One region of the Chenggangzhangella methanolivorans genome, then DNA from elsewhere that is predicted to be linked to it. Evidence: riboswitches for the same ligand, from Rfam matches in the RefSeq annotation. Region 1 holds a riboswitch; the other holds the start of a gene.
What was found. A riboswitch is a leader RNA that binds a small molecule or an ion and turns the genes downstream of it on or off. The one in region 1 is predicted to bind cobalamin.
Positions count from the first base shown of each region.

Region 2: linked by a shared signal. The riboswitch ahead of ACFOWB_RS21605 (TonB-dependent receptor) and the one ahead of ACFOWB_RS16735 (CbtB domain-containing protein) in region 1 are both predicted to bind cobalamin.

Region 1 covers NZ_JBHRXS010000006.1:1,103,844-1,111,949, reverse strand. Annotated here, with positions in the region: gene cobO (cob(I)yrinic acid a,c-diamide adenosyltransferase) at 1-180, opposite strand, end outside; gene cobN (cobaltochelatase subunit CobN) at 177-4,178, opposite strand; gene cobW (cobalamin biosynthesis protein CobW) at 4,316-5,353, opposite strand; gene cobU (bifunctional adenosylcobinamide kinase/adenosylcobinamide-phosphate guanylyltransferase) at 5,355-5,891, opposite strand; gene ACFOWB_RS16740 (CbtA family protein) at 5,895-6,641, opposite strand; gene ACFOWB_RS16735 (CbtB domain-containing protein) at 6,654-6,836, opposite strand; cobalamin riboswitch at 6,869-7,067, opposite strand; gene ACFOWB_RS16730 (hypothetical protein) at 7,118-7,492, opposite strand; gene ACFOWB_RS16725 (hypothetical protein) at 7,570-7,800, opposite strand; gene ACFOWB_RS16720 (porin) at 7,928-8,106, shown strand, end outside.
Region 2 covers NZ_JBHRXS010000015.1:152,989-161,094, forward strand. Annotated here, with positions in the region: gene ACFOWB_RS21600 (hypothetical protein) at 54-1,445, opposite strand; gene ACFOWB_RS21605 (TonB-dependent receptor) at 1,479-3,719, opposite strand; cobalamin riboswitch at 3,890-4,136, opposite strand; gene cobF (precorrin-6A synthase (deacetylating)) at 4,306-5,085, shown strand; gene ACFOWB_RS21615 (hypothetical protein) at 5,165-5,353, opposite strand; gene ACFOWB_RS21620 (hypothetical protein) at 5,501-6,454, opposite strand; gene ACFOWB_RS21625 (MipA/OmpV family protein) at 6,583-7,410, opposite strand; gene glpD (glycerol-3-phosphate dehydrogenase) at 7,698-8,106, shown strand, end outside.

The sequences.
Region 1 (8,106 bases):
CTTCATGCCATGCGCGATCGCGCGCATCGCCATGCCGAAGGCGGCGGTCGACTTGCCCTTGCCCTTGCCCGTGTGAACGATGAGGAGACCTTTCTCCGTCTGGCGCTCGGCCACGATCTTGTCCTGGTGGGCCTTGCGCGCCTTCATCTTCTCGGCGTGGCGTTCGGCGTCGATAGTCATCGGGCGGCTCCTTCTGCAAGCGTCGAAAGATGGTGGTGGGCGCTGTTGCGGCGCGGGCGCCAGAAGCCGCGGCGCTCGGCCTCGAGGAAGGCCGCCGCCATTTCGGTCAGCGCCGCGGGATTGGCGTCCGCGATGAAGCCGCGCGTCTCGTCGTCGCCGAGATAGGCGTCGTACAGGGCCTCGAACTGGTGAGAGCCGGTCGCGTCTGTGGTCGCGGCGAAACCCATGAGGTTGCGCACCGTCGCGAGCATCTCGGCCGCGCCCTTGTGGCCGTGTTCGCGCATCGCCGCGATCCATTTTGGGCTCGCGGCGCGCCCGCGCATCACAAGGGCGATCTCCTTGCCGAGCGTCCGCGCCTTGGGAGACTCGGGACGCGACGTGTCGAGGTGATAGACGGCCGGCGCCTCGCCTTTCAGCCGCTCGATCGCGGCCGAAAGGCCCCCGGCGAACTCGTGAAAATCATCCGAGTCCAACAGATCGAATTCCCGCGCGTCCTGCGCCTGCACGACGCCGTCGACGCTGCTGGCCATGGCCTCGAGCGCGCCGCGGGCGGGAGCGCCGTCGTGGCCTTGGGCGTATGCGAACCCGCTCGAGGCGAGATAGGCCTCGGCGAGGTCCTGGCGCTTGTCCCAAGCCGACCCGTTCAACAGCGGCGCGAGGCCGGTTCCATAGGCGCCGGGCGCCGAGCCGAAGATCGCGCGCGCGTCGCGGCCCGCTTCCGTTTCTGAGAGGACGCGCGCGCGAATGGGGTTGGCCTTGTCGTCTTCATCGAGCGCGGCCACGAGCCCGTAGGCTTCGTCCAACAGGTCGATCTGGAACGGAAAAGCGTCGCGGAAGAAACCGGAGATGCGGAACAGCACGTCGACGCGGGGGCGTTTGAGCTCGGAGAGCGCGATCGGCGCGAGGCCGACCACGCGCGAGGATCCCGGCTCCCATTGCGGCTCGACGCCGAGAAGGGCGAGCGCCTGCGCGACGTCGTCGCCGCCGGTGCGCATGTTGGCGGTGCCCCAGGCCGAGATCGCGAGCCGCCGCGGCCATTCGCCGTGGTCCTGGAAATGGCGGCGGCAGACCGTGTCAGCCGCAAGCCGCCCCAGCCGCCAGGCGGCTTCGGTCGGGGCCGAGCGCGGATCGAGCGCGAAGAAGTTGCGCCCGGTCGGCAGGGCGTCGAGCCGAGCGCGGGTCGGCGCGCCGGAGGGTCCGGGCGCGACGAAGCGTCCGTCGAGGGCGGTGATGAGGCCGGCGATCTCCGCCGCGCCCGAGGCGTCGACGCGCGGGGCCACCACAGAGGCGACCTCGCGAAGGACGGCGGCAGCGCGGGGGAAGGGCTCAACTCCCTTGCCTGGGACAGGGGAGAGAAGGGTGAGGTGGGTCTCAGAGAGAGGTTCGTCATGCCCCGGCTCGTCCGGGGCATTGACCTCTGGCGCAGGCGCGGACGACCCAATCGCGCGTGGGAGCCGCTCCTTGGATCCTCCGGACAAACCGGGGGATGACGACGGAGACAGGGACGCCTCTTCCACCAGCAGCAGCGCCAACATTTCCAGCCGTTCGACCGTATCGCCGACCGTGCGCCACGGCGCGTCGGACACCTCTGCGAGCGCGTCCGATCTCGCTCCCTCCCACGCCGCCGCAAACTCCGGCGCAAGCGGATCGAAGCCGTCGAGCCCGAGATCCGCCGCGAGCGCCCGTGTCAGCGACGCGTCCCCCGGTCGAGAGCCGCGCGGGCTCCGCACCAGCGCCACAAGCAGTTCGGCGCGCGTCGTGCCCAGAGGAGAGCGGCCGAACACATGCAGTCCGTTGCGGACCTGAAGCTCCTTCACCTCGCACAGAAACGCGTCGAGCTTCGTCAGGGCGTCGTCGGGATCGTCGGCGATCGAAAAGCCGCAGTCGCGGTCGAGCCCGAGATCGGCGGCGCGGACAAGGATCTCCTTGGCGAGCGTCTTCGCCCGGCGCGGGTCGAGCCCTTCGGCTTCCGCGTATTCGTCCACCAGCGTCTCGATCTCGCGCAACGCGGCGGATCCTTCGGCGCGAGCGAGCGGCGGGGTCAGATGATCGACGATGACCGCCGAGGCTCGCCGTTTGGCCGCGGCGCCCTCGCCGGGGTCGTTGACGATGAACGGATAGACGTGGGGCAGGGGGCCGAGCGCGATCTCCGGAAAGCACTCGGCTGAAAGCGCGAGCGCCTTTCCGGGGAGCCATTCGAGATTTCCGTGCTTTCCGACATGCACGACGGCCTGAGCGCCGAAGTTCTGGCGCAGCCAGACATAGAAGGCGAGGTGGCCGTGGGGCGGCGGCAGGTCGGGGTCGTGATGCGCGGCCTTGGGATCGAGGTCGAAGCCGCGGCCGGGCTGGACGCCGAGAACGAGGTTTCCGTAGCGTCGAAGCGCGAGACGGAAGCTTTGCGAAGCGGCGTCGAAGCTCGGGTCGCTCTCGGGCGCGCCCCAGCGGGCGGCGATCTTTTCGCGGGCGACGAAGGGGATGCTGGCGAGGAAGCGCGTGTAGTCGGAGAGCGAAAGGCTCGCCGCATCCCGGCCGAAGCGAAGCGCAGAGCCGGGACCCGGATCCGCCAAGGCGGCCGAAGGGAACTCGTCGGTGGTCGCCTCGGTTTCATGCGGCGTCGGTTCTGGGTCCCGGCTCAAGGCCGGGACAAGGGGGCGGCGATTTTCGGGCTCGATGGCGGACTCGAGCGCCGCCGTCATCTCGGCCACCACCTCCGCGCCCGTCTCCGGCGCGCCGTCGGCCGCGTATCCGGCTTGGCGCAGGGCCTCGAGAATCACCGCCGTGCTTTCCGGCGTGTCGAGCCCGACACCGTTCGCAAGCCGCGCCGCGCCTGTCGGGTAATTCGCGAGAATCAGCGCGACGCGACGCTCGGTTCGCGGCGACGACCGCAGCCGCGACCAGTTGGCCGCAAGGTCCGCCACGAAGGCGACGCGGTCGGGGATCGGCTCCAGCGCCAGCACGTCGGTCTCGGTGGCGGGGTCGAAGCGTCCGGCCGACTTGAACGCCACGGCGCGCGTCAGCACGCGGCCGTCGATCTCGGGCAAGGCGACCGCCATCGCCAGGTCGCGGGCCGAAAGGCCTCGCGACGACGCCTCCCAGGCCGCGCGGTCGGAGCCGGAAAACACCAGTTGCAGCACCGGGGCGTCGGCCGAATCGAGCGGCGAGCCTTCCCAGGCCGCGCCAGGCTTGGAGACGGCGAAGGCGGTGGCGTTCAGCACGACGGCGGGCCGGACTTCCGCGAAGGTTTTCCGCACGAAGCTCGCGGCGGAGGCGTCCTTCAGCGACGAAACGTAGATCGGCAGCGGGCCGAGTCCGCGCGTGAGAAGCGCCTCGACCATGGCCTCGACCGGCGCGACGTCGCCCGCCTGGAACTGCGCGCGGTAGAACACGATCGGCGCCGCGACGGCGCCTTCCGGCCATTGCGCGCGAATGGCGTCCAGATCAGGCGATGGGAGGCCGGGCCAGAACAGGCCGGCGGCAGGCAGCGGCGCGGGATCGAGCGCGGACGGCGCGCCGTCGAGCCAGGCGCGGCAAGCCCGCAACGCCGCCGCGAGATTGTCCGGCCCGCCCTCGACGAGCGTCCGCCACAGCCGATCGGCCTCATCGGCGGGGACGGTCGAGCGCGAGACGAGATCTGGATCGGCGTTGCCGCAGCCGGGCATCACCGCGAGCTTCACGCCGTGGCGGCGGCAGATCCTCGCGGCCTCCTCGACGCCGTAGGGCCAGTAGGCCGCGCCGCCGAGGAGGCGCAGCACCAGCAGTTTCGAACGCGCCACCGTCTTCTCGAGAAAGAGGTCGACCGACATGTTGTGGCGCAGCCGCTGGAGGTTCGCGAGCCGCAAGCTCGGCGCGTCCGCCCCGAGAGCCGCATGGGCGCGCGCGAGACCCGCGATCTCCGTGTCGGCCGCGGAGACGATGACGACGTCGGCCGGAGAGAGGTCGAGATCGACCGCCTCCGTTCCGTCGCCGATCGGCGTCCCTTGGGCTTTGAGGAGATGCATTCAGACGCTCCAGTGCGCGCTTCGAGACGCGCCTTTGGCGCTCCTCAGCATGAGGAGCGTTGAGGCGATGGAGAGGCGCGAGCTTTCCTCATGCTGAGGAGGCGGCGGCGCGGCCGTCTCGAAGCACGCAGTCGGTCTCAGCCCCTCAACGCTGCGGCGATCGCCGCCTGGTCGACGCCCTTTTCGCCGATCACCACGAGGCGACCCTCGCGGCTCTCTTCGGCGCGCCAGGGGCGGTCGAAATAGGTTTCGATCCGCGTCCCCACGGCTTGCACGACGAGCCGGGCGGACTTGTTCTTGACCGCCACGAAGCCTTTCAGCCGGAGAACGTCGTGGGCGTCCAGCACATGGCGCACCCGCGCTTCCAGTTCGGCGGCGTCGGCGGCCTCGGACGTCGGCGCGATGAAGCTCTCGAAGTCGTCGTGGTCGTGCTGGACCTCGCCCTCCATCTCATGGGTGGTGGGGCGGCTCTCGATCTTGTCCTCGACGCCGGACGCGATGCCGAGGAGGACGTCGGCGGGCAGCGCGCCGCGCGCCGCCGAGACCACGCGCACGCCGTCGCTGGAATGTTCGAGAACGGCGGCGCGCACCGAGGCGATCTCGGCTTCGGTCAGCATGTCGGCCTTGTGCACCACAAGCAGATCGGCGGCGCGCACCTGGTCCTCGAACAGCTCCTCGATCGGGTCCTCGTGGTCGAGATTGGGATCCGCGGCGCGCTGGGCGGCGAGCGCCTCCTCGTCATGGGCGAAGCGACCCTCGCGGACCGCCGGACCGTCGATGACCGTCACGACGCCGTCGACCGTGACGCGGGTCGCGATTTCGGGCCAGCGAAACGCCCTGACCAGCGGCTGCGGCAGCGCGAGGCCCGAGGTCTCGATGACGATGTGGTCGACGGCCTGCGGGCGGGCGAGAATCTTCTCCATCGCAGGGATGAAGTCGTCCGCCACCGTGCAGCAGATGCAGCCGTTGGCGAGCTCGACGATGTCGTCCTCGTCGCAGGCCTCGCTCGCGCAGGCCTTCAGCACCTCGCCGTCGACTCCGACATCGCCGAACTCGTTGACGATCAACGCGATTTTTCGGCCGCCGGCGTTCTCCAGCAGGTGGCGGATGATCGTGGTCTTGCCGGCGCCGAGAAAGCCCGTGACGACGGTGGCGGGGATCTTGTGGTCGCTCATGTCATGGCTCCTTCGGGAGCTTGAGATCGAGAGGAAGGCCGGCGACCACAAGCGTCACGCGGTCCGCGACCGCGGCCACGCGCTGGTTCAGCCGGCCCTGATGGTCGCGAAACGCGCGGCCGAGGGCGTTTTCGGGCACGATCCCGGAGCCGACCTCGTTCGAGACGAGGATCGCGGGGCCGGTGAGCAGGGACACGCCGGTCACAAGCTCGTCGATCGCCGCCTCGACGTCTCGGCCGGCCAGCATCACGTTGGACAGCCAGAGCGTCAGGCAGTCGACGAGGACGATTCGCGTCCCGCCGGCCGAAGCGGCCAGCGCCGTCGCGAGATCGGACGGCGCGTCGACCGTGGTCCAGCCGCCGTCCCGTCTCTCCCGATGATGCGCGATGCGCTCCGCCATCTCGTCGTCGAACGGCTGGGCGGTCGCGACATAGGTGCGCGCGAGGCCGCTTCGCAGGGCGAGGTCCTCGGCGAAGCGGCTCTTTCCGGAGCGCGCGCCGCCGAGGATCAGCGTGAGGGCCCGCGGCGCGGGCGCCATCGATCAGGCCTTGCCGAAGCGCGGCCGGACTGCGCCCGCAAGCGCCCCGAGCGCCGCCCAGAACACGAAGCCCGTGACGATGACCGCGACGACGAAGCCGTGCTCGAGGTCGTGGGGAATCGCGGGCGGGGCAGGGGGCTTCGGCGCGCCGATGACATGCGGCGCAGCGATGAGCGCGACCGCGGCCAGAGCCGCGAGAGGGGCGCGCGAGAAAGCGATGAGCGCCAGTCCCGCCGCCGTCGCGACCGCCGTTCCCACCCACCAGATCTGGCGGTCCATCAAGGCCGCGCCTTCGACGCCAGGGGCCTCGGGCGGAAGGCTGACCGAGGGAGCGAGCGTAAAGACCACGAAGCCTGCAAGGCCCCAGAGCAGGCCCTCGCGCCAGGACGACAGGCCGCCCCTGAGCTCGCTCGCCGCGACGAGGAGCAACGAGAAGCCGACGCCCGCGACGATGTTGGCGACCAGCGTCCAGGCGAATCGCTCCGCGCCGTCCGCCGGCTCCCATTCGTCCGCGCCGTGCTGATGCGCTGCGGCTGCTGCTTCTTCCTGCGCTGTCAGGGCCGCATGGTCATGCTCGCCGGCTGCGGCGTGGTCATGCGGCTTGGCTGCGGCCTCGGCGTTCGATTGCTCGATGACTTCCGCCTTCACGATGAGCGGCTGGGTGCCGAACTGCTGAAGCGCGGTGAGCACGAGCCCGGCCAGCACGCCGGCGAGCGCCGCCGTGAAGACGATGTTCCGGAAAATGTTCAACGGACTTGCCCCTTAGTGGCAGGGGAAGCCGATCGAGTGGCGCTGGTCGTGCGCAGCGTTGTGCAGCGCGGGGACCGAAGCGAATCCGGCTCCGGCGATCACCACCACGCCGAGGAGGAAAGCCGACAGGATCGGCGCGAGGCGGGCGGGCGCAAGATCCGCGGCGCTCGAGGAGTTTGCGGTGACGTTCGACATGTCTGCCTCGCTTGGCCCTCCCACCGAGGGCCCTTGGGGTTGCTCGTCCGGCAGGTCTCCTGGCTTGCGGGTCGCAGCATGCGCGCCGGCCTTCCCGGGTCGAAAGCCCAGTGGCCAAAGTCGACGCGCCGCTCGCCGCTCACAGTTGCGGGGGCAGCTCCGGACTCGAGGCGCATGTCCTCCCACCGGATTCCCTCTTCGTCCCTTGCGGGAGCCGAAGCGAATGAGCGAGGCCTAGCAGAGCAGGCGGCGGCCGACAATCGGACGAATCGCCGTGACGCTTATCCCTTCCAGGCCGCCCAGCCGAGCTCGAACGGTCCAGGGAAGGCGCCGGCGCCGACCGCCGCGGTCTCCCAGAGGAATATGACGAGCCACAGGGTCGCCAGGGGAACCGCGACCCGCCGGAGCGTCTCGCCCGTCCGCCCTCGTGCGCGGGTTCGAGCGAGCGCCGTCGTGACAAACGCAAGCGCTGCGGCGATCCCCGCCACGACGATCCAGTATTGAGCGTTCGCCGCCCCTTCGATCGTGCGGGCGTGCCCGACCCCGATGACCGACAGCGCCACGAGCGACAGAAACGCGAGCAGGCTGCCGAGAAAGGCGGCCTTGCTTGCGGAGCGCTCTTCACCCGGCGCTTCGGGACGGTCGATGTCTGGCATGGCGGGATCTCTTCGCGCGGCGTGCGCCCGGTCCTTACCCTTCCGTCGCGCGGGCAGCCAGCGCGACAGGCCGACCGTCAGGTTTCCGAAATAAGGCGAAGCAGTCCGGCCCGCCGGGCAATTGTGGCGCGCGCGATCTTCTTGCGGTGACACAAAAGCGGCGGTGCGCCGGCTCGCTTTTCAGGCAGAAGGCCAACATTTGAGTGGCATTCCAGCCACAGCGGGATCCAAAGGTCGGATTTGGAACCGTCACAATCGTGATCTCGCTTGCGCCGGGCGCCGCCACGAATATGGTCGTCCTGCGACACGGGGCCTCGGCCAGAGAGTCGCGATCGTCGGGGGATCGGCGGTCATCACCGAATTTTATGTCACGCCGGTCGGGCCGGCGAAGGCTGGGTGTTTGCGCCCGCCGAACGGGGTTTGGAGGACTTCCTAATGAAACTGGTCAAGAGCCTGGTGCTCGGTTCGGCCGCCGCTCTCGTCACCATGACGGGCGTCGCGAACGCGGCTGACCTTCCGGGCGCCGAGCCCGTCGACTACGTCAAGGTCTGCGACATCAAGGGCAGCACGGGCTTCTTCTACATCCCGGGCACCGAGACCTGCCTCCAGATCGG
Region 2 (8,106 bases), on a different contig from region 1:
GCCGCGCCTGTGCTCAGGGCGTCAGAGGCGGCCTGCGCCGCCCGACGTTTGCGTCACTTGCCGCCCGACAGCAGCCGCTCGACCTGCGCCCGCTCGGCGGGGCTCAGCTCCGGCTTGCCGTTCGAGACGGCGCGCGAGGCCTGCCCGATCGGGGTCGCAGAGGCCTGGACCGGCGAGCGGTAGCCGCGCAGCGTCGTGACGCCGCCTTTCGCTCCCACATAAGCGAAGTCGTTGATGTTGTCGTACGGGTCGCCCGACGAGATCAGGCTGCCCGGATTGAGCGTCAGCGTGGCGGCGGGCGTCTTCGTCTTCGAGGCGTCGTAGACGAGGATCTCGCTGCCGCGTCCGAAATAGATCCGGTCGTTGTCCGGCACATACTGCGCCGCCCAGAAATAGCCCGGCGCGCCGGCGCTGAAGTCGTTGATCACCTTGAAGTTCTCGAAGTTCGTCGTGCTGACGAGCTGCCCCGTCATCGTGAAGTTGGCGTCATAGGCGCCGAGCAGGACATAGGCGGTCGAGCCCTTGAAGCTGATGTCGCGGATATCGTAGGGGCGATCCTTGGAGGGCTTCAGCACGTTCTTGACCTTGGCGGTCGAGAGGTCCGCGGCGTCGCCCGCGATCCTCTGGAGGCGCGAGGCCTTGCTGTAGCTGCCGCCGCCCTGCGAGCCGCCGATGCCGGCGACGTAGAGGTCCGAGCCGTTCGCCGCGATCGCGAAGGCGTTCTTCACGAGGCCGGCGTTGTAATCGCCCTCCTTCAGCGTGATCGACTTGCCGCCCTTGACGGTGAAGCGCGCCAGCAGGCTGTCGGCGTAGTTCGAGAACGAGCCGTCGGGGAAGGCGAACAGCACGTAGAGCGTGTCGTTCACGACGACGATCGCCTGGCCGCGGGCGGCGAAGCCCTCCGGGGTGAGGCGCGCGGGAAGCGAATAGGTGACGCCCGTCTCGGCGAAGGTTCCCTTCGCGATCTCGACCACGCGGGCGTTGTCGTAGTCGAGCGCGTAGAGATATTTGCCGAGGCGGACGAGCCCGGACATGTTGCGCACGTTCGACCAGGTCGGGCTCGCGCTCGGCAGCGGGTTCGTGGCGGGCGCGGCGTTGTAGATGTATGTGGGCGGGATCGCGCCCGGCGCCGAGACGCGGTCGGTCACCGCGATGCGGAACTTGCCGTCGGCCGGAACCACGCCCTCGACGATCGGATCGCCGCCGAGGCCGGTGCGCAGATTGCGGATGACGGTGACGGCGCTTCCGTCGTCGCGGATGCGGCCGGCCATGCCCTGCGGGCCGCCATTGTAGGTGTAGACCGTGTAGGCGGCGTAGCCCGTGGCGTCCTGGGCGCTTGCGGACGGCGCGGCGGCGAGGCAGAGCGCCGCGAGCCCGCTTGCGACGAGGGCCTTGAGCGGTCCGCCCTCCGTCCGGCGAGAGGCGTGAAGCGAGACTTCAGTCATGTTTATGCTCTCCATGTGAAAAATCGTTCGCCGTCAGAACGTCATCGTCGCGGTCGCGTAGACCGTGCGGCCTTGCTGCGGGTAATAGACGTTCGGTCGCAGATCCCAGTACTTTGGCTCTGACGTCGTCGGGTCCTGATGCAGCAGAAGTCCCGAAAACCTCTGCTTCGGACCGCGATTGAAGATGTCGGTGACGCCGCCAGAGATCTTGAGGCCGTTCTCGAACCGATAGTGCGATCCGAGATCGATCGTGGTGAGCGGCTCCTCATAGGCCTGCTTCTCCCGCGCGAACTGCGCGTGGTAGACGCGGCCCACGTAACGAAGCTCGGCGAAGGTCGTGAGCGCGCCCTCGAGGAAGTGGACGTTGAGGCGGGCGTTGGCGCTAAAGTCCGGATTGCGCAGGACGCGGAGCTTGCCGTCGACGACGCGCGCGTCGGTCCCGCCGAAGAAATAATAGGTGCCCTTGACGTAGCGGCCGTCCTGCAGCGTGCCGGCGAGATGAAGGTCGGCCCGGTCGCCGAAGGCGAGGTTCCCCTCGAACTCCAGGCCCCGCGTCAATGTCGTGCCAGAGTTGACGTATCTCGCGCCGGCGGGCGTCTGGTAGAATGTGATGGCGTCTTCGGTCCGGCGCTGGAAATAGGTGAGGCGGAAACCGCCCTTCCAGTCGCCGCAGAGCGCGCCGGTCCAGCCGAACCCCGAGTCGAAATTCGTCCCGTGCTCGCGCTTGAGCTGGCGGGCCTTCTTCGTGCTGTCGAGGTCGGGCGAGACGTAAACGCCGTCTCCGTAGATCTCGTAGAAGCTCGGGTAGCGGTTGTACGTGCCCGTGTTCGCGAACACCTCCCAGCCGTCGAACAGGCGCTTCTTGGCGCTGAGGCTCCAGCTCGGCTTCCAGCCGTAGTCGCCGGAGGCGCCGCCGAGCGGCGACAGGCGGCTGCCGAGGACCGGACCGTCGAGCTTTTCGAGGCGGCCGACGGGCGTGACCTCGAGGTCGCCGAGCGGACGGACCGTGATCGTGTCCTGCGCCTGGATCGTGCTGCGCCGGCGGGGAAAGCGGGTCAGCAGATCGCTGCCCTCGCGGTCGCTCGCATCGGCGTAGAGCGTCTCCCAGAGCTGCTCGGCCCGCACTTCCAGCCGGTGGCCGAGCGCCCAGTCCTTGCCGAGTTCGTAGGCCGCGTCGCCCGAGATCCCGTAGCGGCGCGTGCGGTAGTCCGACCAGATCGCGCCGACGCCCTGGAACCCGACCATGTCGAGGTTCCGGTAGCGTTTCGACTGGTCCATGAAGGTGCCGGTCGCGCCGACGGTGAGGTCGCCGAACGTGTCGCGCCAGCCGAAGGCGCCGTTGTGTTCGCTGACGCGCTGACGGCGGCGCTCGCTGTCGACGCCCGTGATCGGCGGATCCTTGACGTCCTCCCACCGAAGCGCGCCGAGATCGACCGCCGTCGGCATGAAGCGCTCCATGGCGTTGTAGGACCACTTCGCGAAGACGGTCTCGTTCTGCCACTTCAGGAGGCCGTTGGCCTTCTCGTAGTCGTTGTTGAGGCGGGTGCGGTCGGTCGGGCGCTGCGAGTTCGGATTGCGCTGCGCATAGGTGGTGCCGTCCGAATAGACGATCCGGTCCAGCGACCTGACGGCGTATTTCGTGTAGTCGAAATCGCCCGTGCTCTTCTCGCCGTCGACGCCGATGAGCAGCGTGCCGCCGGCAAGCGGGGCGGTGACGCTGCCCGAAGCCTGCCGCCCGCCGAAGGAGCGCCCGCCCGCCGAGGCGCTCGAGCGCGCCTGGTCCGGCCGCTTCGTCACGATGTTGATCGCGCCGCCGAGCGGAGCTCCGGAAAACCGGGCCGGCGTCGTGCCGCGATAGACCTCGACCCGTTCGACGTTCGACATCGGGATCGTGGAGATGTCGGTCGCGGCCTCGCTCGCCGTGTTGTACGGCACGCCGTCGATGTAGATGTTCACCTGGCTGGGCGAGGAGCCGCGGATGCTGGCGGTGGTGTACTGGCCGGTGCCCGCCACCCGGCGCGCATAGACGCCGGGGATCTGGTCCAGCAGGTCGGGCAGAGACTTGTGCTCGCCCTTCACGTCGTCGGGATAGACGACCGAGACCTCGCCCGGCGACTGGACGTCCTTCAGCTTCGGCTCGTCGCCCACGACCGTGATGGTCTCGAGCTGCGTCGCCTCTTCGGCGTCCTCCGCGCTCTGGGCGAACGCCGGCGCGACCAGTCCGAGGGCGGCCGACAAGGCGCCCGCCGCACGCAAGGTCATGCCGAAGTTCATCGCGTCGTCCCCGCGCCTTGCGACTCGAGCGGGGGACTCCGTGGATCACGGTCGGCGCGTTTCGGGCGGATCGGCGCATGGGCCCGCCAGAACGAACCGATGCGGCCCCCGCCGCACCGTTGTCGCTCAGACGGACGAAGCCGCGCCCCGGCCATCCCCTGGGCCGCGGCAAGAGCGATCGGACGCCGGCAGGTCTCCTGGCTCGCGGGTCACGGCCCGACGCGCTGGCCTTCCCGGATCGGCTCCGACTCGCGGATCCCTTCCAGTGGCCGGAAGCTCAGGGCCTCGCCCCGCTTCCAACGCGCATCGAACTCGCCGCTTACAGTTGCAGGGACAGCCTCGGAATTGAGCGACACGTCGCTCTCACCGAGTTCCCAATTAAGCTTCTTTCGAAGCGCCGACGTGATCGAAGCCTTCGGCGCGAGCCGAAGACAGAGGCGACGCTAGCTGTCCGCGATCGTCTTCGCAATCGGACTTACGGCGTTCGCGCAGCCGTGATCGAACCGTCCATCGGATCTCGCGCTTTGCGGCCCGAGCCGCTACCAGTCGCGCTTCGACACGCCGGACGGCGGCTGCGGGAGGGCGCATGCCCAAGACGATCAAGATCATCGGCATCGGCGCGGGCGACCCCGACCATCTCACCATCCAGGCCGTGAAGGCGCTGAGCCAGGTCGACGTCGTCTTCCTGATGGACAAGGGCCCGGCCAAGGAGAAGCTCAACGCGCTGCGGAAGAAGATCTGCGCGCGGCACATGGGCGAGCGCGCCTATCGCTTCGTGGACGCGGCCAACCCCGAGCGGGAGCGCGAGGGCGACTATCTCGCGGCCGTCGCCGATCTCAACGCGCGCAAACAGGCGGTGTTCGAGCGTCTCATCGCAGCGGAGCTCAGGGACGGCGAATGCGGGGCCTTCCTCGTCTGGGGCGACCCTTCGCTTTACGACAGCACGATCCGGCTCGTCGAAGCGATCGCGGCGTCGGGACGCCATGATCTCGACTGGGACGTGATCCCCGGGATCACCAGCGTCCAGGCGCTGACCGCACGGCACCGCACGACGCTGAACGCGATCGGCCGCGCGGTCACGATCACGCCCGGGCGACGTCTGGCCGAGCGGTTTCCGGACGGGGTCGACAGCGTGGTGGTGATGCTCGACGCCGAAAACGCCTTCAGGCGGCTCCGCGAAGACGACGTCGACATCTACTGGGGCGCCTATGTCGGCACGCCGGACGAGATCCTGATCGCGGGAAAACTCGACGACGTCGCCGGCGAGATCGAGCGCGTCAGGGCCGAGGCCCGCGCGGCTCACGGCTGGATCATGGACAGCTATCTGTTGCGCCGTCCGACGGTTGCGGACAAAACGTCCGACTGACCCGTCCGCAGGACGTCGACCGCCGTGCGGGCGCGCTTCGCATCTCGCGCGAATGGCGTCGTCGAAACCGTGTCGGCGGTCAGCTCGCCGCGGCGGCCCGCTTCTTCACCGGCTCCGCAGTCCGCGGCGCGACCCGGGCTCGCAGGCTCAGCTCGACATGAACTTCGCGGGTCGGGAACGGTTCGGCGTCGTTGTGCGCGACAGCCGCGTCCGCCGGGAAAGCGGACTGCTCGCGGCCGCGATAGGCGACCGGGCTCTTGCTGGCCATTTCATCCTCCCTGGCGGCCGACTGGGCCGCCAACGCCCGAGGATTGACGATCAGCGTTAACGCGTTGTCAACGCGAGGCGGGCGTCGACGGCCGCGTGGCTCCGCTTCTGTTGCGGAAGCGTCACGCGGCCGTCAAGAGCGGAGAGCTCAGACGCGTCGGTTGAACAGCGACCCGATCACGGCGCCCAATCCGCCGGACGGCGGGGTGGAGCCGGACGAAGACGAGGAGCCCGTCGACGAGCTCGAGCCGGTCTGCGTCGTCGGCGTCGTGGACGGGGACGACGGCGCAGGCGAGGTCTGCGCCGGAGCCGCAGGCGTCGGAGCGGGCGCGGCCGGGGCCGGCTGCGCGGCGACGGGCTCCGTCGGAGCCGGGGCCGGTTCCGGGCTCGCAGCCACAGGCGCCGGGGCGACGGCGACCGGGGCCGCCGCGGGCTCGCTCGGCGCAGGCGCGGGCTGAGGCGTCGGGATCGTCACCGCGACGATGGGAGCCGGCGTTTCGTCCGCGGGCTCGACGACCGGTTCGGCGGGGACCGTCGCCACAGGCGCAGGCGTCGCCGGGCTCGGCTCGGCCTGGCTGGGCGCCGGCTGGCTGGAAACGGGCTGGAGGATCGCCGGGGCGGGCGCGGGCGTCGTCGGCTGGATCGTCGGCTGCGCGACGACGGCGACGGGCTGGACCGCAGCGGTCTGCTGGGCCGGGCTCGAGGCCGCCGGGACGGCCGCGGCTGCGCTCGCCTCCGGCTGGACGGCCGCCGCGGCGCTCGTACGCGTGGTCTCGACATAGCCGACATTCGCCAGCATTTCGTCGACGGACTTCACCTTCTCGCCGCCGCCGTCGGCCGCCGCCGCGGGTTCGGCGGCCGCCGCCACCGCCGCCGCCTTCGCCGAAGCGATCAGCTTGGAGACACGGTCGATACCGACCGTCGGGGTCTGGAGCGCGCCGAACAAGGCGGAGGTGCGCTGCGCGGCCGCAGCGGCGCGGTCGGAGGCGTCGTCCCGGCTCTCCGTCTTCGACGTGCGGACCGTGTCCGCGTTCGACGACCGCGTGGAAGAGGTGCGCGAGGAATAAGGATCGGACTGCGAGGAAATCGGACTGATCGACATGGCGTCCCCCACACGGCCTCCGAATGGAGACCGCAACGCCGCAGATCTGGCACGAGACCCCTCACGGCCTCGCTTCAAAATTCAATAGAATTTTAGGGACTTGTCGTTTTCTGGCGCGACTCGGCCGCTTACCAGTCGACGCCGAACGAATAGGACAGGCCCGCGCCCGCCGTGAACGCGTCCTTGGTGCCGAGCTTCTTGGCCACCGGGCTGTCTGCGGCTTCGCCGACGAGGCGGTTGTAGGCGCCGAACGCGGTCACGCTCCACGCGTCGCTCACGTCATAGGTGACGGCCCCGGCCGCGCCCACGGACTTCACGCCGCCCTTGGCCTTATACGGCGTGATCCGGCCGTTGGCCGCGGCTTCGCTCGCCGAGACGCCGAAATACTCGTTCATGAAGTCGCTGTCGCCGATCTCCATGCGCGGTCCGAGCGACACCGTGAAGGCGCCGAACTTCTGGATGTAGTCGGCCGAGACGTTGCCGACGAAGCCCTCATGGCCCCACACGCCGTGGCGAAGCTCGCCGCGGATGCGGAACACGTCGACCGGATAGACCTCGACGAACGCGCCGGGCTCGATCGCCCAGTCGATGTCCTTCATACCGAAGAACTTCTTTACGTCGCTCGAATCGCGCTCGCCGCGGATGCGGGCCACGGGGCCCATCTGGAACCACGGCGTGTCGATCACCGCGAAGCCGAAGCCGTCGTCCGGCGCGCCAAACTTCCAGGGCTGGCCGGGACGGCGGATGCTGAGGCCGGGATAGCCGGACAGGCCGTATTTCGCCGCGCCCTCGAACTCGGGCTGAACGACGGCGGTGCCCTTGAGGGTCACGATCCAGCCTTCGTTCACGGCGGCGGCGGCCACAGGCGCGTCGATGGCCGGCATGTCGGCCGCAAACGCCGACGCCGAACCGAGCGCGGCGAGCGAGACGACCGTGGCGACGACGCGGAAAACCATGGAACTCTGCGACCCTGTCCTGACTTTTCGCGGCTGAAGCCCGCCGGAAAATCGAGAGCCATTTGCCCCGTTTTCGCACTGCAACGCAATGGCGTGACAGGCGATCCCGGCAAGGCGTGGCCATCGTGCCACGCCTGGTCTCGTCACCCCCGATACCGCCTGCGCCATGGTGCGGCATCACTTCCCCTCGCGGCCCGCCCCCATTTCGATCGCGCGCGCTATAAGGGCCTCGTGAGCACGTCGTCTTCCGCAATGCCGCGCGGCCAAACCGCGCGAATGTTCCGCTTATGAAGCTCTACGACCTCGCCATCATCGGCGGCGGCGTCAACGGCTGCGGGATCGCGCGCGACGCCGCCGGCCGCGGCCTCGCCGTGCATCTGTGCGAGAAGGGCGACCTCGGCTCCGGCACGTCGTCCGCCTCGACCAAGCTCGCCCATGGCGGCCTGAGATATCTCGAGACCATGGAGTTCCGCCTCGTGCGCGAGGCGCTCGCCGAGCGCGAGGCGCTGCTGCGGATCGCGCCCCACATCGTGCGGCCGATGCGATTCGTGCTGCCGCATCGGCCCGGACTGCGGGCCTGGCCGATCATCCGGCTGGGGCTGTTCGTCTATGACAGCCTCGGCGGCCGGCGGACGCTTTCGGGCTCGCGGTCGATCGACCTCGCCAGGGACGACGCAGGCGCGTCGCTGCGCTCGC